4 regions of the Gordonia sp. McavH-238-E genome follow, and region 1 is predicted to be linked to each of the others. Evidence: riboswitches for the same ligand, from Rfam matches in the RefSeq annotation. Region 1 holds a riboswitch; each other region holds the start of a gene.

Region 1 (5,150 bases):
ATCGAGCGAGATGTCCTGCAGCACAGCATGACCGTCGATCCACACCTCGATCCCGGATACGACGATCCCGACCGGTGGGCGGCTCATGCTGAGGAACCGAACTGGTAGCGGCGCCGCCCGAGGATGAACAGGAACAGCGGCGCACCTATGACCCCGGTGACCACGCTGAGCGGGATCTCGACTGGCCGCAATGCGATTCGCGCGATCACATCCACGAGAACCAGAAAGACCGCGCCGATCAGGGCGGCGGTGGGCAGGACCCAGCGGTGTCGGGAACCGACGAGGATGCGTGCGATGTGCGGGATCACCAGGCCCACGAAGGCGATGGCCCCGGACACCGCGACCATCGTGCCGACCATCACCGCGAGCAGGCCGAACAGCAGGTTTCGCAGCAGCGGGACCCTCACCCCGACCGCCACGGCGACATCGGGCCCGGCGGACAGGGCGTCGAGCCACCCGTGGAGTGCGAAAGCGACGGCGGTACAGATCAGGACGACCGAAACCGGCAGCAGCAGCTTGCTCCATGATGCGCCGGCGAGGCTGCCGAGCAACCAGAACAGGACCGATTGAGCCGCCTGCGAATCGTTGGTGCGCAGCACGAGGAAGCTGGCGATGGCGGACAGCGCTGATGCGGCAACGGTTCCGGTCAGCACCAACCGGAGCGGAGTGATACCACCCTGGCTCATGGTGATCGCGAAGACGAGCAGCGCGGCTCCCAATGCGCCTGCCATCGCTCCGAGACTCAGCGACCACAACCCGAAGCCGGCGAGGAACCCGGTGGTGATCACCGATGTCGCCCCGACTGCCGCACCAGACGAGACGCCGAGAAGGTGCGGGTCGGCCAGCGCATTGCGGACCAGCGTCTGGACCAGCACCCCCGCGACGGCGAGGCCCGCGCCGACCACCAGACCGAGCAGAATTCGCGGCATCCGGATGTCCCAGACGATCGCAAGCTGGGTGCGCGTGACGGCAGGCCCACCGAACCGTGAGGCGATCACGTCGACGACCGTGGACACGGGCAACACTTCGGCGCCCGAACACAGGGCGAGAAACCCAGCGGCCAGGGCCAACCCGAGCACGACGAGAACCACGACCACGGGACGGCGTCGTCTCGTGCGTCTGTGCGTGCGCGGCAGTACCGGCGCCCTGCGGGCACCATCGATCGTCATGTGTCGTCGGTCCATCCTCGTGGCGTGACAAGCAGCATCGAGGCTGGTATCTGGCTGAGTCAGTGCGTCGAGGTCATCGACGCGCCGAGTTCACAGTGGCGGGACCGCGCCGGAGTCGAACCGGCTTCCCAGGGATCTCGATGCGACGAGAGTACGACATACCCGACAGTCTCCGACACCGCGCCCCGACGACGCTGGCGACAACGCCCGGAGCCTGCGGAGGACGCGTCACCTCCGCTGCCTGATCCGAAAGAACCACACACCCACCGCTCCCTGCGTCGGAGGAGCGCCCGGAGCCTGCGGAGGGCGTGTCACGAAGGGTCAGGCCGGCCGCTCGTTGCGCGCCGCCCGCTCGACGAGGCCGGCGATGCGTTTCGTCTTGGTCTCCGGTCGCTTCGCCATGGCCAGCTGCGACAACCCGAATTTGCGGGCGCTCGGCGGGAACGTATCCCAGTTGGCGCGCGCGACGGGGTCGGCGTCGAGCGCGGCGGCGAGTTCGGGGGACTCGATCAGCGCCTCGGCGTCGTCGAACATGGTCCAGAGGCCGCGGGCCTGGGCGTCGTCGATCACGGCCTGGCCGGCGGGCTGAATCCGACCGGCGGCCGCGAGGTCGGCGACACGCGCCTTGTTCGACGCCGACCATCCGCTGTTGCGTCCGCGCCGGGTGAACCACATGCCGCGGCGGCGGTCGTCGATGACGCGGGTGTGGCCGTCGATCCAGCCCCAGCACAGCGCCTCGCGAACGCACTCGTCGTAGTCGATCGGTTCCCGGCCCGATCCCTTGCGCCAGAACACCAGCCACACGCCGCCGGATGAGTCGTGGTTGTCCCGCAACCACTCTCGCCATGCCTCGATCGTGTCCACGGCGAGCTTCGGCGCATCGGGGTCGGCCATGCGTTCACCCTAATCAGCCGGGCCTCGTCTCGGTACAGTTGAGCCGTGAACGAGATCGTCAGCTTCGCGACGGACAACTGGTGGCTGATCTTCCCCATCGGCGCTGTCGTCGGCGGGTGGGCGGGGTCGATCGGGAAGTACAACGAGAAGCGGCGCAAGGACAAGATCGAGCTCGCCCGGATCAAGGCGAACGCGCAGACCGAGCAGCTCAAACTCACGACGACGTCGGCCGACCAGGTGCGCCGGACCCTCCGCCAGCACGACTCGCTGAACGAGAAGTGGTTCGGTTACGAGCTCGATCTCGCGACGCTCATCGAGTACCCGATGATGACCGACATGCGAGAACCGCTGACCCTCGCGTTCCACCGCGCCCGGGTCCGCGCCGACGATCTGCGACCCGAGCCGGGCGCCAAGGCGCCGCTGCCTGATTCGATGTCCCCGGCAGACTTCGCCGAGTACCGCGACGCTGTGGGCGAATACGCCGCGGCATTCGACGCAGCCGAACGAGAGTCCCGGCGGCGCAGGCAAACCGACTTCTCACCCGTCGAACGCGAAGCCCTGGACCGGGCACGCAAGCTGATCGGCGTGGCCGCCGACTCCGCGGCCACACCCGCAGAGCGGCAGGCGGCCTACAAGAAGGCCCGGGCCGAACTCGAGGGCATCATCGACGTTCCGCAGGTGGCCGCGGCGCAGCTCGAACGGCAGATCGCCGGCGCCCTCGAGCGCGGCTCGGAGTGATCAGAGGTCCGGGATGGGCAGGTCCAGGTTCGGCGAGATGATCCCGCCGTCGACCTCGAGGATCTTGCCGGTGACGTACGCGCCGGCCGGGGACGCCAGGTAGAGGGCGGCCGCGGCGATGTCCTCCGGGTCGCCGAGTCGGTGCAGCGGAGTCGATGTCTCGACTGCGGTACGCATTCCGTCGTCGCCCGCGACGATCTCCAGCGCCGATGTCAGGATGGCGCCCGGTGCGATGCCGTTGACCCGGATCTTCGGATTCAGATCCATCGCCGCGATGCGCGTGTAATGCGCGAGAGCAGCTTTCGCGGTGCCGTAGGCGGCGTAGGCACGTCCCGGCAGGCGGCCCACCGCCGACGTGATGTTGATGATCGAACCCCGGCCGCTGGTCGCGAGGATCTGCTTGGAACCGGCGACGACCAATGCGTGCGCGTTACCGACATTGAAGTCGAAGGCATCTCGCAGGTGCTTGGGGCTGGTGTCGAACAGAGGCCGGGGCATCGCCCCGCCGACGTTGTTCACCACGGTGTCGAGCCGCCCGAACTCGTCGACCGCGGTCTGCGCGAGCGCCGCCGCGGCATCGGGGTCGCCGAGGTCCACGGCCACGGTGCGCGCGCGTCGGCCCGCCGCGCGGACCCGTTCGGCGACCTGCTCGAGGTCGGATTCACTGCGAGCCGCGATCACCACGTCGCCGCCGGCCTCGGCGAAGGCGACCGCGATCGCCGCCCCGAGCCCCCGGCTCGCGCCGGTCACGATGGCCACCTGGTCGTCTATCCGGAATCTGTCGAGAATCACCCGTCGACCATGCCACGCCGGGACCGAAAACGAGAACGTGTTCTAGAAATCAGCCGGAATCAGCAGGTCGTGACTTCAGTAGTCGCGGCCGGCGGTCACCACGGAGAGCAGTTCCTCACCCGCGGCGAACCTGCGGAGGTTCTCGGCGACCCACGGTGCGAGCTCGCGCGTCAGTCCCGACGCCGGGTTGGCGACATGCGGGGTGATGATCACGTTCGGCAGGGACCAGAGCGGATGGTCGTCGGCGGGCGGTTCCGGATCGGTCACGTCGAGGGCCGCGCCCGCGATCTGGCCGTCGGCCAGCGCCCGGTACAGAGCTTCCTCGTCGACGAGCGGGCCGCGCGCGATGTTGACCACCCACGCATGGTCGGGCAGCGCCGCGAGGCTCTCGGCGTTGATCATGTGCCGGGTCTCGGGCGTCGCCGGCGCCGCCAGCACCACGTGGTCGATGGTTCCCCACAGCTCGTCCAACTCGTCGGACCGTCGGATCTCGTGCGCACCGGGCACGTCGCGGCCCGATCGGTTCACCGCGACGACGCGGGCACCGCACGCCCGGAGACGTGGGGCGAGGGAGGCACCGATCCCGCCGGCACCGACGATGGCGACGGTGGCGCCGTGCAGCGACCGGACCGCGGTGTCGATCCGTTCCTTGTCCCAGTGCCGGAGGACGGCGGTGTTGATCTGCCGGAGTCCTGCGAGGAGCAGCGCCAGCGCGTGCTCGGCGACGTTCTCGGCATAGAAGCCCGACGCGTTGGTCCAGAGCCGGCGGTCGTCGAGGATGTCGGCGGCCACGAAATCCTCGATGCCCGCGGTCTTGAGGGCCACCCATTCGACGGTGTCGGGCAGTTGCGGGAAGTCCGCGGGCGGCCCGATCCACACCAGCACCCGGGCGTCGTCGAGGCCGACGATATGTCCGCCCGCGCCCTCGATCGCCGCGACCAGGTGCTCGTCGCGGACGGGTTCGAGGGCGACGGCCACCGGGGTCATCGGGAGACCGATCGGGCCGCGGTGGTCGCCAGTTCGTCGGCGATCTCGTTGAAGTGGTCGCCGGCGTGCCCCTTCACCCAGCGCCACTCCACCTGATGCCGTTTCTCCTCCTCGACCAGACGACGCCACAGATCCGCGTTCTTGACCGGCTTGCGATCCTTCGTCTTCCACCCGTTGGCCTGCCAGCCGTTGACCCACTTCATGATCCCGTTGCGGACGTAGGTCGAGTCGGTGTAGATGATGACGGTCGACGGCCTGGTCAGCGCCGCGAGACCCTCGATGGCGGCGGTGAGTTCCATCTTGTTGTTCGTCGTGTCGGGTTCCGACCCGGAGATCCGCTTCTCGGTGCCCTTGTATCGGAGCACCGCGCCCCATCCGCCCGGGCCCGGGTTCCCTAGGCAGGCACCGTCGGTCGAGATCTCGACGACGGCCGAGCCCGATTCCGGGTCTGCGGAGGAGTCGTCGGTTGTCGGGTTCGCGGAAGCTGTCACGCACGGAAGCCTACGGCAGCTGCGATGCCCGGCAGCAGACTCACCGCTAGGGTGGACTCATGGCTGTGTGGGACCCGAC
Region 2 (5,150 bases), on a different contig from region 1:
ATCGAGCACCAGGCGATCGAAGTCGGTGCGCTGCTCGACACGGGTTGCCTCGACCTTGTAGGTCACCTTGAGCACCGGCGAGTAGATCGAGTCGACCGGGATACGGCCGATCTCGGCACCCGACGCCTTGTTCTGCACGGCCGGAACATAGCCGCGGCCCCGCTCGACGACGAGCTCGATCTCGAGCTTGCCCTTGTCGTTCAGGGTGGCGATGTGCAGATCGGGGTTGTGCACGGTGACACCGGCCGGGGGCACGATGTCGGCGCCGGTGACGGTGCCCGGACCCTGCTTGCGCACGTACATGGTGACCGGCTCGTCCTCGTCGGAGCTGACCACGAGGCCCTTGAGGTTCAGGATGATGTCGGTGACGTCTTCCTTGACCCCGGCCACGGTGGTGAACTCGTGGAGCACGCCGTCGATACGAATGCTGGTGATGGCAGCACCCGGGATCGAGCTGAGCAGGGTACGACGCAGCGAGTTGCCGAGGGTGTAACCGAAGCCCGGCTCGAGCGGCTCGATGACGAACTTCGAACGGTCCTCGGCGAGGACTTCCTCGGTGAGGGTGGGTCGCTGTGAGATGAGCATTTCTTGGATATCTCCTTTGGCCGACCGCTATATGACGGCCTCGAGGGTGAACCGAACAGCTGCTGCTGTCGGGCGGTGTGTCCTACTTCGAGTAGAACTCGACGATGAGCTGCTCGGTGAGCGGGACGTCGATCTGAGCACGCTCGGGCACGCTGTGCACGAGGATGCGCAGGGTCGACGGCACGACCTGGAGCCAACCCGGGACCGGACGATCGCCGACGAGCTCCTTGGCGATCTGGAACGGGACGGTCTGCAGCGACTTCGGGCGGACGTCGATGATGTCGTACTGGCTGACGCGGTAGCTGGGCACGTCGACCTTCACACCGTTGACGGTGAAGTGGCCGTGGCTGACCAGCTGGCGGGCCTGGCGACGGGTCCGGGCGATGCCCGAGCGGTACACGACGTTGTCGAGACGGGTCTCGAGCAGCTTCAGCAGTTCGTCACCGGTCTTGCCGGTGCGACGGTTCGCCTCTTCGAAGTAGCGGCGGAACTGCTTCTCCATGACGCCGTAGGTGAAGCGCGCCTTCTGCTTCTCCTGCAGCTGGAGCAGGTACTCGCTCTCCTTGATCCGCGAACGGCCGTGCTGGCCGGGCGGGTAGGGGCGACGCTCGAACGCTGCGTCTCCACCGATGAGGTCGACGCGGAGACGACGGGACTTCTTTGTTGCGGGGCCGGTATAACGAGCCATGTCTTATCTCTTCCTTTCCCGCTAGACCCGGCGCCGCTTGGGCGGACGGCAACCGTTGTGCGGCTGCGGGGTCACATCGGAGATGGTGCCGACCTCGAGGCCGGCTGCCTGCAGGGAGCGGATGGCGGTCTCGCGACCCGAGCCCGGTCCCTTGACGAAGACGTCGACCTTCTTGACGCCGTGTTCCTGGGCCTTGCGCGCAGCATTCTCGGCCGCGAGCTGAGCCGCGAACGGGGTGCTCTTGCGCGAACCCTTGAAACCGACGTGGCCCGACGATGCCCAGCTGATGATGTTGCCGCTGGGGTCGCTGATCGACACGATGGTGTTGTTGAACGTCGACTTGATGTGCGCGTGGCCGTGCGGGACGTTCTTCTTATCGCGACGGCGGGTGCCCTTCTTGGGGCCTGCGCTACGTGACTTCGGAGGCATTACTTCTTCTTCCCGGCGATGGTCTTCTTCGGGCCCTTGCGAGTGCGGGCATTGGTCTTGGTGCGCTGTCCGCGCACAGGCAGGCCACGACGGTGGCGCAGACCCTGGTAGCAGCCGATCTCGATCTTGCGACGGATGTCGGCCTGCACCTCGCGACGCAGGTCACCCTCGACCTTCACCGAGGCTTCGATGTACTCACGCAGCTTCGAGACGTCTGCGTCGGTGAGATCCTTGGCTCGCAGGTCGGGGCTCAGGCCCGTTCCCTCGAGGATCTCCTTGGAGGTGGTACGCCCAACTCCATAGATGTAGGTCAGTGCGATCTCCAGCCGCTTCTCGCGGGGGAGATCCACACCAGCAACACGTGCCATGTGGCGGATTTCCTTTTCGATTCTCAGAGGTCTGCTCCCAGTCCGTCCCGCGAGCTGGTGCCGAACCGTGTGTCCGGCCTCGTGGGCTCCGGCCTCTGATCCGGAGGTAGGCGGTGACGCGTCTGTCGCCGCTGGTGTTGGGAGGTCCTTGTGTGTTCAGTTGTCGGTCTTCAGTTGTTCTGACTCAAGCGACCCGGAGGGTGCGCGTGATCAGCCCTGACGCTGCTTGTGACGCAGGTTCTCGCAGATCACCATGACCCGACCGTTGCGGCGGATCACCTTGCACTTCTCGCAGATCGGCTTGACGCTCGGCTGAACCTTCACGTCAATCTCTCCTGCTCGGCTCGCCCGCGCGCACGCCGAAAGCGGCCGTGCACGTGGGTGTCGGTCTCCTCCCGAACGGATGTCCGGGAAGTCTGTCCCCGGCATCGCCGGGAAAGTCTCACTTGTAGCGGTACACGATTCGCCCACGAGCCAGGTCGTAGGGCGAGAGTTCCACGACGACCCGATCCTCGGGCAGGATGCGGATGTAGTGCTGCCGCATCTTGCCGCTGATGTGGGCGAGAACCTTGTGTCCGTTCTCCAGCTCAATACGAAACATCGCATTGGGCAGGGGTTCGATCACTCGACCCTCGACCTCGATGGCCCCGTCTTTCTTCGCCATGTCCTCCGCGATCCTGGCCGTGACCACGACATCCGGGTGATGCCGCGGCGCATCGGCCGGGTTGAATCAGTGTTTGTCCGTTAGGGTGTGGGCACCGGTCCGCGAGGACCTGCACCCGGTGTGCGCCGACCGGGCCCACGTGCTGACACGCTGATGCCCGGCACGCGATGCGCACCGACGATCAATGTTACGCGAACGAGCAGGCCAGGCCAAATGCGTGCTCAGCGCCACGGAGAGAGGCCGCACCGGATGGGCACTGTCGACGACTATCTCGACGGACTCGACCCCGCCGACCGCGAGGTGGTCGGACGCATCTATGACGTCGCCCGCACCGCGGTCCCCGACACCGCTCAAGGCAAGGGCTACGGCATGCCGGCCCTGACATATCGCGGGAGCCCGCTCCTCTCGGTGATGCGGACCAAGAAGCACATCGGTCTGTACCCGTTCAGCCCGGAGGCGGTCGACGCCGGGCGGCCGTTCCTCGACGGTTTCGACGTGGAGAAGGGCACCGTTCGGTTCCAGCCGGGGACTCCTCCTTCCGACGATGCGATCCGCGCGATGATGTCGTTTCGGCGCGATCAGATCGACGGCTGACCGCCCGACGTCGAACTACCAGTGTTCAGCGGGTCGACTTTGCTGGGCTAGGGTCGATGACGCATGTGGTTCGCCGCGTCGGAGGTCGTGTCAGCTCTCCGTCCGCGGCGTCGAGTCGCCGGCATCCCGCCGGCGGACGAGAGGGAATCCGGTTCGAATCCGGAGCTGTCCCCGCAGCGGTATGCCGTAACGACCACCGTCATCAGCACTGAGCTCCGGCTTGGGAAGCGACGGTCAGTAGGAACTTCGATCAGAGGGATCTCGATCGAGAGCGACGGTGAGCCCGAAGACCTGCCAGGTGTACCGGACGCGCCGCGTCCGGTGGCTCGCCGCCTCGAGGATTGGGCGCAGGTCGAACCGGCGATCGTCGCGCGCCCTCTGCCGGGCGTGACGTGGGTCCGATCGATCTCCCCTGCTGGGCGGTGAACCATCCACCGTCAGTAGGAGAAGTCGACGTCCATGTCCGACACCGTCCGCCGCAGCTCCGCGGCACCGTTCACCACCACCGTCCTCGGCACCGCACGCATCGGCCCCCGGCGCGAACTGAAGAGGGCCGTCGAAAGCTATTGGTCCGGCCGCATCGACCGGACCGAGCTCGCCACCGTCGCGCAGCGCCTACGCAGCGAGCAGTGGGCCGAGCTCACCGAGGCCGGCCACGACTCCGTCCCGGTCAACACGTTCTCGTACTACGACCAGGTGCTCGACACCACGGTCCTCGTCGACGCACTGCCGCCGAGGTTCGCCGAGATCGACGATCCGCTCGATCGCTACTTCGCGGCGGCCCGCGGAACCGCCGAGGTGACCCCACTCGAGATGACCAAATGGTTCGACACCAATTACCACTACCTGGTCCCCGAGATCGGGCCGAGCACCACGTTCGCGCTCAAGCCCGAGAAGGTCCTGGCCGAGGTCACCGAGGCCAGGGAACTCGGGATACCGGCCCGTCCGGTCGTCGTCGGGCCGGTCACCTTCCTGGCCCTGTCCAAGGCGATCGACGGAGCGGGTGCGCCACTCGATCGCCTGGGTGAGCTGGTCCCGCTGTACCGCGATCTGCTGACGCAACTGGCCGAGGCCGGCGTCGAGTGGGTTCAGTTCGACGAGCCCGTCCTGGTCACCGATGCAGACACCGACCTGGGTCCCCGCGCCGAAGCCGTGTACAACGCCCTGGGTTCGGTCGAGCAGCGTCCCGCCATCGCGGTGGCAACCTACTTCGGCGATGCCGGCGACCGCCTGGCGTATCTGGCCCGGACCCCGATCGAGGCCATCGCCGTCGACCTCGTCGAGGGCTCGGTGGAGACCGTGGCCGGCACCCCGGGCATGGCGGACAAGCTGCTGATCGCCGGCGTCGTGGACGGTCGCAACGTGTGGCGCACCGACCTGGACCAGGCCGCGGCGACTCTGGCCACCGTGCTCGGGTCCGCCCGCTCGGTCGCCGTGTCGACGTCGTGCTCCACGCTGCACGTGCCCTACACAGTGGAGGCGGAGGACGAACTCGACACCAACCTTCGGGGTTGGCTCGCGTTCGCCGCCGAAAAGTTCCGCGAGGTCGCGGTGCTGTCATCGGCGTTGCGTGAGGGACGCGCCGCCCAGGCCGCTGCGTTCTCGGAGAGCACGATGGCGTTGGCCACCCGGGCCACCGATCCCCGCCTGCACAACGCCGAGGTCCGTGCACGACTGGATGCGATCACCGATGCCGATGCCCAGCGGGGCCCCGCCGAGCAACGACTCACCGCTCAACTGAATCGCTTGGGGTTGCCTCCGTTGCCGACCACCACGATCGGCTCCTACCCGCAGACCTCCGCCATCCGCCTGGCGCGGGCCG
Region 3 (5,150 bases), on a different contig from region 1:
GCTCACACCCAGCGACGCGACGAGGCCCAGACACACACCCGCGAGTTCGATGTTGACCATCATGAACATCGAGCCACCCATGCCGCCGCCGTCGCCGGAGGACTTCTTCTTCTCCCCCTTGGCTTCTGCCTCGAGTTCTTTCTCGAGCGCATCCTTGGCCATGGCATCGACACCGAAGCTCGACAACAGCTTGCGGGTGATGTCGTACGGCGGCAGGACGCCGGACTCGAGTTCGTCGAGATGGGGCCGGATCTCCTTGTCGATGAACGCCCGCAAGGCGTCCCGAACCATCAGATCTTCATCGGACCACTCGAACATCGTCACACTCCCAGACCGGTGTCCGCCCGGGGGCGAACATGTTTCAGTTTCGTCGTCCCCAACTGTGTCAGGAGTCACTGCCGATGTCTAGGTACGCCGTCGCGAATCTGTTCCTATCAGGTGTTCGCGCAGGTGTAGATGGTCGCGGGGCGGACCTCGTGGGCGAAGAACCGCTCTGCGTCCGGGCACAGCAGGGCTTGGGCAACCGGCATCGCCACCACCACACAACGGTCGGCGAGCCCGGAGTGCCCGACGCGCCAGGCGTGGACTCGGCCGACGAAATCCTCGACACTCTCACCCCCGTGTGGCCGGGCACCGGGATCGGCGAACCATGCGCCGAGATCGGCGGGATCGATCTCCTCCGGAGTCCGCCCGGCCCACGTTCCGACGTCCAGCGTTCGCAGGGCGTCGTCGACGAGGGCGTCGGAGGCACCCAGGAGTTCGGCGGTCTCCCGGGTCGCGATCTCCGGACCGCAACTGTCGATCGTGCGCGCGGAAGTCGCGGCCAGGCGGAGCACGTCCCGGCGGCCCCGCTCGTCCAGAACCGGATCACCGCCGAATCGCACCGACCGATTGGGGCCGGTGCGACCGGCGGTGATGATCTGCATGCGCGAAACGATCGCCGCCTCAGTGCTGGGCGGCGACCGCCGGGGCGCGGTCGGCGGTACGCGAGCGCGCCATCGCCCCCAGCAGCAGGGCGAACACCACGGTGAGAACCGTCCACAGGATCACCTGGTTGGCGATGGCGTAGACCCGGAAGTCCCCGATCACGTCACCGGGGAAGCCCGGGAACACGATCTGACCCGCGTCGTTGCGAACCGGCTCGGGGACCTCGCTGAAGGACGGCAGGAACGCGAGCACGATCGCGATGCCGGCCAGGTAGGCCGCGACAGCGGCGACGGCCGAGACGAATCCGCCGATCCGCGGACGCAGCCACAACGCCAGGACCACGGCCGCGATGGCCAGGATCACCGACGCCACACTGATGGTGAGGAAGGCTCCGGTCCTCTCGCCGATGGTGTCGTCGTCGCCGACGGCGGGCGGATTCGCCGGGTAGGCGAAGAACGGAACGGCGAACACGGCGACGAAACCGATCGCGCCGAGCACACCCGCGACCGCGCGCGGGTCGGTCGCCGGATGGCGACTGCCGAGATGACTCCAGAGCACCGTGAACGCCACCGCGAAGAACGCACCCATGCACACCGCGAACACGACGTTGCCGACACCGGCGCCGAGGTTCTCCTGCATGGCCCGCGTGAACAGCTCGCCGCCCTCACCGTGCGTGTGGCCACCCGGTTCGGCGGCGTGGGCCAGTGCCTCCTCGGCCTCCGAACGGGCGCCTTCGTAGTCGATGGCCTTGGCGACGACCGGTTCGAGGTAGAACCGGGCGAACACGAACGAGACGATTCCGGCGATCAGACCTGCGAGCAGGCCGGCGCCGATGAATTTCTTCTCCATATGTACTTGGCTTCCTGTGGGATACGGCCGGTCAGGCCGGCTCAGTGGCAGGGGAAGCCGAGGAAGTGGCGTGCGTCGTGCACGAACTCGTGGACGTGGGTGTCGGAGCCGAAGACGGACACGACGCCCTGGTCGTACCCGAGGAAGTAGTAGGCGAGACCCGCCAGGAGCACGGTCAGGCTGAGCCAGAGGGCTGCACTCGCGACCGACAGGTTCGGTACGGGCAGGGCACGGGCCGGGGCGGCCTGTACGGCTGCAACAGTGCGGGGAGCTGTCATGGTGGGGTCCTTTCGCCGATCTCGCGTCGGAGATGTCGTGGTGTAGCAGTCCGGAGGACTGCTACGCGCCGGCACGGCATCCTGACTCACGTCACCCCGTCACCATCGACCGCGTCGATATGTCGACACGTCGACCGCGTCGACATATCTACGGTGTCGATATGGGCAGCGTTCACAGTGGCGCGACCGTTCCGGACTCTCACCGGATTCCCCGCACAGGCGTGGGATGACTCTATACCGCGCTCTGTCGTACGCGTGAGACATAGTGGAGAGATGCCCCGCGCTTCGGTGCTCGACCGCTTCACCGCCCCCACCCGACGGTGGTTCTCCGGCGCCTTCACCGCTCCCACCGCCGCGCAGAAGGGTGCGTGGACGTCGATCGCCGACGGCTCGCACACCTTGGTCATCGCCCCCACCGGATCGGGCAAGACCCTCGCCGCGTTCCTGTGGGCCCTCGACCGCCTCGCCGCCGACCCGGACTCGCGGCCCGCCGGCACCAAGGTCCTCTACATCTCGCCGCTCAAGGCATTGGCCGTCGACGTCGAACGCAACCTGCGGGCCCCGCTGACCGGCATCACGCGGGCGGCTCAGGAGCTCAACCTGCCCGAACCGAACATCACCGTCGGCGTCCGGTCCGGTGACACCTCCGCCGCGGACCGCCGCGCACTGGTCAAGACACCGCCCGACATCCTGATCACGACGCCGGAGTCGCTGTATCTGATGCTCACGTCGGCCGCGCGAGAGAGCCTCACCGGCGTCCAGGCCGTCATCGTCGACGAGGTGCACGCGGTCGCCGCCACCAAGCGCGGTACGCACCTCGCGCTGACCCTCGAACGACTCGACGAGCTGCTCGAGAAGCCCGCGCAGCGGATCGGGTTGTCGGCGACCGTCCGGCCGCCGGAGGTGGTGGCGGGGTTCCTGTCCGGCGCCGCGCCGTGTCAGGTGGTCAAGCCCAAGGCCGACAAGACGTTCGACCTCCGCGTCGATGTTCCGGTCGAGGACATGGCCAACATCCCACCCCCGGTGTCCGATGCCGACCCCGCCGCACTCGACGACGCGTTCTCCCCGACCGCCGGGTCGCTGTGGCCGTACGTCGAGGCCTCGATCGTCGACCAGATCGAGGCCAACCGGGCGACGATCGTGTTCGCCAACTCCCGGCGCCTCGCCGAGAAACTCACCGCCCGGCTCAACGAGATCCACGCCGAACGCCACGGGCAGCCGGCCGAACCGACCGGCAATCCGTCGGTCGCCGGCGGCGCCCCCGCGTTCGTCATGGGCAGCGGCGCGAGCTCGGGCGCCGAACCCGTCCTGGCCCGCGCGCATCACGGCTCGGTCAGCAAGGAGCAGCGCGCCCAGATCGAGGACGACCTGAAGGCCGGGCGCCTGTCCTGCGTCGTCGCGACCAGCTCCCTCGAACTCGGCATCGACATGGGCGCGGTCGACCTCGTGATCCAGGTGGAGTCCCCGCCGTCGGTGGCCAGCGGGCTGCAGCGCATCGGCCGCGCCGGCCACCAGGTCGGCGAGATCAGCCAGGGCATCCTGTACCCGAAGCACCGCACCGATCTCCTGCACTGCACCGTGACGGTGAGCCGCATGCTCGACGGGGCGATCGAGGAGATCAAGGTCCCGCAGAATCCCCTCGACATCCTCGCCCAGCAGACCATCGCGGCCGCCGCGGTCGACGACCTCGAGGTCGACCACTGGTACGAGGTGATTCGCCGCGCGGCGCCCTATCGCGAACTGGGCCGGGGCGTCTTCGACGCGACCCTCGACCTGATCGCGGGTCGTTTTCCGTCGGACGAGTTCGCCGAACTGCGCCCGCGGGTGAACTGGGACCGCGACGCCGGGGTGATCACCGGCCGGCGCGGAGCGCAGCGGCTCGCGGTCACCTCGGGCGGTTCCATCCCCGACCGCGGCCTCTTCGGTGTGTTCATGGTCGGCGAGAAGGCAACGCGCGTCGGCGAACTCGACGAGGAGATGGTCTACGAGTCGCGTGTCGGCGACGTCTTCGCACTCGGCGCGACCAGCTGGCGGATCGAGGACATCACCCACGACCGCGTCCTGGTCTCCCCCGCGTTCGGTCAGCCGGGCCGGTTGCCGTTCTGGATCGGCGACGCGATCGGACGCCCCGCCGAACTCGGCGCTGCGATCGGTGCGTTCACCGGTGCGATCGCCGACCCCGGCAAGCTCGACGACCATGCCGAACGCCTCGGCCTCACCGACAACGCCCGCACCAACCTCGAGACCCTCATCGCCGAGCAGCGGGAGTCGACCGGACACCTCCCCACCGACCGCACCCTGGTGGTCGAGCGGTTCCGTGACGAGCTCGGCGACTGGCGGGTGATCCTGCACTCCCCCTACGGTTTACGTGTCCACGCACCCTGGGCGAGCGCGATCTCGCAGCGCCTGCTGGAGACCCTGGGCATCGAGGGTGCCACCACGGCCTCCGACGACGGGATCATCCTGCGCATGCCCGACACCGACGACGCCCCGCCCGGTGCCGACGTGTTCCTCCTCGACCCGGACGAGGTCGAGCAGCTCGTGACCGACGGTCTCGCGGACTCGTCGATGTTCGCCTCCCGGTTCCGCGAATGCGCCGCTCGCGCACTGTTGTTGCCGCGACGCGACCCCGGACGGCGTGCCCCGCTGTGGCAGCAGCGCCAGCGCAGCGCCCAACTGCTGTCCGTCGCCTCCAAGTTCCCCGACTTCCCGATCGTGCTCGAGGCCGTCCGAGAGTGCCTGCAGGACGTCTACGACCTCCCCGCCCTCCTCGATCTGCTGACCCGCATCCGCACACGCCGCATCCGGGTCGTGGAGACCGAGACACAGAGCCCGTCACCGTTCGCCGCATCGTTGTTGTTCGGCTACGTCGGGGCGTTCATGTACGCCGACGACGCCCCGCTCGCCGAGCGCCGGGCGGCCGCGCTCTCTCTCGACACCAGCCTGCTGGCACAACTCCTCGGTCGCGTCGACCTCCGCGAACTCCTCGATCCGGCCGTCATCGCCGACGTGATCGCCCGTCTCCAACGCCTGTCTCCCGAACGCCAGGCCCGCGACGCCGAGGATGTCGTCGACCTGCTGCGGTGGCTGGGACCC
Region 4 (5,150 bases), on a different contig from region 1:
CGCCTCGGCGACGGTCAGTTCGGCCGAGGGCTGTTCCTCCTGGCCCACCACCGCTATCGAGCGGGCCCGCTGCCGCGACGGGAGTCGATGCAGGTCCTCGCCACCCACGTCGATGGTGCCGGCGACGGGACGTTCGAGCCCACACAGCGTGCGCAACAGGGTGGTCTTGCCGGAACCGTTGGGGCCGACGATGGCCAGTCGGGTGCCCGCCGGGACGTCGAGATCGACATCGCGCAGGACGACGCGGCCGCCCCGTCGACACGCGAGTGCGTTCGCGCGCAACGCCATCGAGCGGATCGGTGGTGGATTGGTCATGAGCCGCCGCCGAACACATACTGGTGTCGACCCATGAGGAACAGGAAGATCGGCGCGCCGATCAACCCGGTGACGATGCCCAGAGGCATCTCCCGAGGCGCGGCCGCGACCCGCGAGATGACGTCGACCCACACCAGGAACAGTGCGCCGCCGCATACCGCCACCGGCAGCATCGCGCGGTGGGTGGCGCCGACGAGCAGCCGGGCGGCGTGCGGGACGATCAGACCGACGAAGCCGATCCCACCCGCCACCGCGACGAGCACGCCCACCAGGACGCCCTGGATCCCGAAGAGCGCGTTGCGCATCGCGCGTACCGGTACACCCAGCGACGTCGCGGTGTCGGTGCCGGCAGCGTAGGCGTCGAGCCAGGAGTGGATCGCGAGCATCGCCACGATGGTGACCAGCACGACCACCCCGGCGATCTGCACCTTCGCCCAGGTGGCGCCGGCGACGCTGCCGAGCATCCAGAACATCACGTTGTCGGCGGCGTGGGGATCCGCGGCGGTGAACACGAGCAGCGACGACAACGCCATGAACGCCGAGGACAACACGACGCCGGACAGGATGAGTCGCAGCGCGGTCAACCCGCCCTGGGCGCGGGCGACGAGGTACACCGTGACGGTCGCCGCGAGCGCGCCGAGGAGCGCGCCGCCGGAGAGTGCCCACACCCCGAGGCCGGCCAGCACGCCGAGGGTCATGACGGCGGTGGCCCCGACCGCCGCGCCGGCGGACACGCCGAGCAGGTACGGCTCGGCGAGGGGGTTGCGGACCAGGGCCTGCATGAGAGCGCCGGCAGTGCGAGCCCGGCGCCGACGAGCGCGGCCAGGACGGACCGCGGCAGCCGGAGATCCCAGATGATCACCGCGTGCGCGGAATCGGTCTCGGCGCCGGTCAGGCGTCCGGCGACGGTGTGCCAGACGTCGCCGACGGGGATGGTCTCGGCGCCGAACGCGGTGGCCAGGGCGATGCTGAGGAGCGTGAGGACGAGCAGAACTGCGGCTAGCGGCGTCGACGGGAGTCGCCGTACCGGCGGGGCGGTGGCGATCTCGGTCGTGCCGTCGATACGACGGGACACGGACTGTACTGCCTTACGGTCTGGGTATCTGTGCGCGAGATACACGGTGGACTCGAGCGAGAGCGGCCGGTATTCGGACTCGGGTTCGTCCGGAGCCGGCGCCTTCCCGGGTCGCCCCAGTGGCTGTGTGCCGGTTCCGTCCCCCATACCGCTGCGCGCCAGTCCCGGATTCGCACCGGGTTCCCTGACACCCACGTGTGCGGGTGTGACCGTTCTCGCCGCTCACGCTATCAACACCGTCCAGCGGATCGGTGGGCGGTCGGCGTGCGTCCCCGGACAGCGGCCGTGCGAGGACCTACGCTGGATGCCGACGATCGATGAACCCGACGCGGAAACGGTGAACCGATGGACGTACGAGACACGAAGCTGGCCATCATCGGGGCGGGTGCGGTGGGCACCGCGATCGCCTACTCCTCGCTCATCCGGGGTGTTGCACGGACCATCGCGCTCCTCGACATCAACGCCGCGAAGGTGACCGCCGAGGTGCTCGACATGTCCCACGGCCTCGAGTTCGTCCCTCGTGCCGACATCATCGGCTCCGACGACGTGTCGGTGTGCGCGGACGCCGACGTCGTCGTCTTCACCGCCGGTGCGAAGCAGAAGCCGGGTCAGTCCCGTCTCGAATTGGCCGAGGCCACAATCGGTCTGACGCGCGCCATCCTCCCGGGGGTGCTCGAGGTGGCCCCGAATGCGATCTACGTGATGGTCACCAATCCGGTCGACGTCGTCACCTACGCCGCCCAGCAGATCAGCGGATTGTCGCCCAGCCGGATCTTCGGCTCGGGCACCGTGCTCGACTCGTCCCGGCTGCGTTTCCTCATCGCGCAGCATTGCGGTGTCGCGGTGCAGAGCGTGCACTCCTACATCGCCGGCGAGCACGGCGACACCGAGATCCCGCTGTGGAGCTCGGCGACGATCGGTGGGGTGCCGCTGACGTCGTGGACCCCGCTGCCCGGTCGTCCGGCGCTGGATGTGGTTGCACGCGAACGCATCCACCACGAGGTCGTGCATGCCGCCTACACCATCATCGAGGGCAAGGGGGCCACGAACTATGCGATCGGTTTGGCGTCGACGCGCATCGTCGAGGCGATCCTGAACAACGAGCACCGGGTGCTGCCGGTGTCGACGCGGACCGACGGGATCGAAGGGCTCGACGGAGTGTGTCTCTCGCTGCCGACCGTCGTCGACCGCGGCGGCGCCCAGACCCGGCTCGACGTCCCGCTCTCGGATGCGGAGCGAGCCGGTCTGCTCGCGTCGGCGGAGACGCTGCGGGGGATGCAGGCCCGGTTCGGGCTGTAGTCGGGGTCAGGTCGGCACGGTGGTGCGCAGGAACTGCAGCTGGTCGGCGACGACCTTCTCGAAGTCCTCGCCGATGTAGATGTCGAAGTGCCCGACCGGGTATCGGATGACCCGGGCTCCGGGTGCGCGCCGCGCGTAGGCGATCGTCGAGCGTGCCGGTGCCACCGTGTCCCCGTCGCACACGCACAGCAGGGTCGGGCAGTCGAGATCTTTCAATGCCCGGCCGGGTGAATGCAACGGAATGGTCAGTCCGACCCGCGCGGCCACCTCGTTGGGCAGTTCGAGACCGTCGGGAATCAGTGGCAGGTATCCCGACACCGCGTCCGGTGCGGTCATCAGCGCCGCTGATCCCGGTTCGCCGGCCAGGCCGACCATGACCGGCGGCCTGCGCAGTGCGGATCCGGCCAGATCCGCGAGTGCCCGAACGGTCACCTTCGCCCCGGACACCACGCCAAGGGCTGCGGTCGACGCAGGTCCGCTGGTGAATGGGCACTGGGAGATCACCGCTGCCACCCGGCCGTCGCGTTTGCCGGCGACGAGCACGTGTCCGCCGCCGAAGGAGGTGCCCCACAGCACTATTCGTGAGGTGTCGACGCCGGCGAGAGTTCGTGCGAAGGCGATCGCCGCGGCCCAGTCGTCGAGCTGACGGCGAATGGACAGGAGCTGGCGCGGTTCGCCGTCGCTGTCCCCGAAGTGGCGGTAATCGAAGACCAGACAGGAGTATCCGGCTTCGGTGAACCGTTCGGCGAAGGCATCGAGCCGCATCTGCCGGACCCCGCCGAGGCCGTGTGCCATCACGATGACCGGGGCCGGTGTGGCTCCCTCGGGCCGGTACCACCATGCTCGGCACGTCGTGCCGTCCGAATCGAACTCGACGTCGTTCCTGATCATCGTTCCCCCGCTGGTCGATGTGTGGTCTGGGCGGACTTTATCAACACACGTTGTCATGCAACAGAGGCGGCGGCCCCCGCGACCGTGAACCTTGTTCGCTCGGCGTGTCCGTCGGCCGGACCAATCTTCGCGTCGAGCGCGTCTTTCATCGACCGGACCCCGTAATGTCACCTCGTCACGATGAGGTGTCGGGGGACACACAGAAGAAGGTCAAGCACGATGCGTTGCTCGCGAAAGATGGTTCTCGGATTCCTGGCCGCGGCGTCCATGACGGTCGCTCCGCTGATGGTGGCGGCGCCCGCCTCGGCGGCAACCGATTACGCCAACTGCTCAGAACTCAACGCCGACTATCCGCACGGTGTCGGCCAGACGGGCGCCGTCGACTCCACGTCGGGTACGCCGGTCACGAACTTCACCGTCGACGACGACCTGTACGACGCGAACACCGAGAGCGACCGCGACAAGGACGGTATCGCCTGCGAGAAGCGCTGAGCGCGACCAGAGCCTGACGACGTCGCGGTCGGCGTGCGCCTGCCGCCGGACATGCAGGCGTTAGATTCGTGCTCATGGCGGCCCGACTCGACAGGTTTCTGAGCAGCGCACACCCGGACATCGCGATCGCGGCCGCGCTGCTGTTCGTGGCCGGCTTGATCGACGCCATCGCGTTCTTCGTGCTCAAGGGCAGCTTCGTCGCCTTCATGTCGGGCAACTCCACCATCATGGGTGCCTCGGCGGCGGCGGGCCGGTGGTCGACCATCGCTCTCGTCGCCGGACTCGTGGTCGCGTTCTTCAGTGGTGCTGCCGGGGGTGCGGCGATCAGCCGCTGGGGCGGGAGACACGCTCCGGTCTGGATTCTCGGGGCGGTGACCGGCGCGCTTCTCGCCGGCACCGTCGTCGCACTCACCGCGTCGCCGACCGCCGGGATGATCGTCGTCGCGGTGGCCACCGGTGCGATCAACTCGGCGCTGTCGCACACGTCGACCGTGCAGGGCGGACTGACCTATGTCACCGGCACGCTGGTGAAGTCCGCGCAACAACTGGTCGCGTCGCTGGGCACCGACCGGCCGTGGGCGTGGCTCGAGGTGTTCTGGATGTGGCCGGTGTTCGTGCTCGGCGCGGTGTGCGGTGGATTCGCCGAACGACACTGGGGTGTCGCCGGGCTGTGGGTCGGGGTCCTGATCGCCGCCTGCGCCCTGCTCTTGCGCGTCGTCGAGACGTCGTCTCGAGGCAATTCGCGCTCAGAGGGAACCGAACGGGCCGCTGGATAGTCTGAAACACATGCGCGACGACAAGCTGCTCACCCGGATCTCGGCCCTTCTGCGTCAGGCGGAGAACACCGACAACGAGCACGAGGCCGAGACCTTCATGCAGGCCGCCCAGCGGCTCGCGACCGCATCGTCGATCGACCTGGCCGTGGCCCGCGCCCATGATCCCGCGGCGCGCAAGAAGGTCACCCCCATCAGTAGGCAGATCGCCATCGGCGAACCGGGCAAGCGTGGACTGCGCACCTACGTGCAACTCTTCGTGGCCATCACCGCTGCCAACGACGTGACCGTCGATGTGGCGAGCA

Evidence for each region. A riboswitch is a leader RNA that binds a small molecule or an ion and turns the genes downstream of it on or off. The one in region 1 is predicted to bind cobalamin.
Region 2: linked by a shared signal. The riboswitch ahead of metE (5-methyltetrahydropteroyltriglutamate--homocysteine S-methyltransferase) and the one ahead of MHN80_RS14330 (iron ABC transporter permease) in region 1 are both predicted to bind cobalamin.
Region 3: linked by a shared signal. The riboswitch ahead of MHN80_RS06670 (CbtB-domain containing protein) and the one ahead of MHN80_RS14330 (iron ABC transporter permease) in region 1 are both predicted to bind cobalamin.
Region 4: linked by a shared signal. The riboswitch ahead of MHN80_RS04775 (FecCD family ABC transporter permease) and the one ahead of MHN80_RS14330 (iron ABC transporter permease) in region 1 are both predicted to bind cobalamin.

What each region holds. Positions count from the first base shown of each region.
Region 1 covers NZ_JAKRFE010000008.1:224,667-229,816, forward strand. Annotated here, with positions in the region: gene MHN80_RS14325 (ABC transporter ATP-binding protein) at 1-87, opposite strand, end outside; gene MHN80_RS14330 (iron ABC transporter permease) at 84-1,169, opposite strand; cobalamin riboswitch at 1,193-1,343, opposite strand; gene MHN80_RS14335 (YdeI family protein) at 1,491-2,063, opposite strand; gene MHN80_RS14340 (hypothetical protein) at 2,109-2,801, shown strand; gene MHN80_RS14345 (SDR family oxidoreductase) at 2,802-3,593, opposite strand; gene MHN80_RS14350 (D-isomer specific 2-hydroxyacid dehydrogenase family protein) at 3,669-4,580, opposite strand; gene rnhA (ribonuclease HI) at 4,577-5,071, opposite strand; gene MHN80_RS14360 (methyltransferase domain-containing protein) at 5,131-5,150, shown strand, end outside.
Region 2 covers NZ_JAKRFE010000002.1:55,535-60,684, forward strand. Annotated here, with positions in the region: gene MHN80_RS02650 (DNA-directed RNA polymerase subunit alpha) at 1-585, opposite strand, end outside; gene rpsD (30S ribosomal protein S4) at 668-1,273, opposite strand; gene rpsK (30S ribosomal protein S11) at 1,295-1,702, opposite strand; gene rpsM (30S ribosomal protein S13) at 1,702-2,070, opposite strand; gene rpmJ (50S ribosomal protein L36) at 2,281-2,394, opposite strand; gene infA (translation initiation factor IF-1) at 2,513-2,734, opposite strand; gene MHN80_RS02680 (iron chaperone) at 2,984-3,328, shown strand; cobalamin riboswitch at 3,417-3,642, shown strand; gene metE (5-methyltetrahydropteroyltriglutamate--homocysteine S-methyltransferase) at 3,788-5,150, shown strand, end outside.
Region 3 covers NZ_JAKRFE010000004.1:67,077-72,226, forward strand. Annotated here, with positions in the region: gene MHN80_RS06655 (acyl-CoA dehydrogenase family protein) at 1-318, opposite strand, end outside; gene MHN80_RS06660 (histidine phosphatase family protein) at 435-926, opposite strand; gene MHN80_RS06665 (CbtA family protein) at 946-1,776, opposite strand; gene MHN80_RS06670 (CbtB-domain containing protein) at 1,818-2,054, opposite strand; cobalamin riboswitch at 2,130-2,266, opposite strand; gene MHN80_RS06675 (ATP-dependent helicase) at 2,328-5,150, shown strand, end outside.
Region 4 covers NZ_JAKRFE010000003.1:95,978-101,127, reverse strand. Annotated here, with positions in the region: gene MHN80_RS04780 (ABC transporter ATP-binding protein) at 1-315, opposite strand, end outside; partial or broken gene MHN80_RS04775 (FecCD family ABC transporter permease) at 312-1,360, opposite strand; cobalamin riboswitch at 1,437-1,619, opposite strand; gene MHN80_RS04770 (L-lactate dehydrogenase) at 1,736-2,689, shown strand; gene MHN80_RS04765 (alpha/beta hydrolase) at 2,696-3,580, opposite strand; gene MHN80_RS04760 (excalibur calcium-binding domain-containing protein) at 3,800-4,072, shown strand; gene MHN80_RS04755 (YoaK family protein) at 4,147-4,848, shown strand; gene MHN80_RS04750 (DUF2786 domain-containing protein) at 4,859-5,150, shown strand, end outside.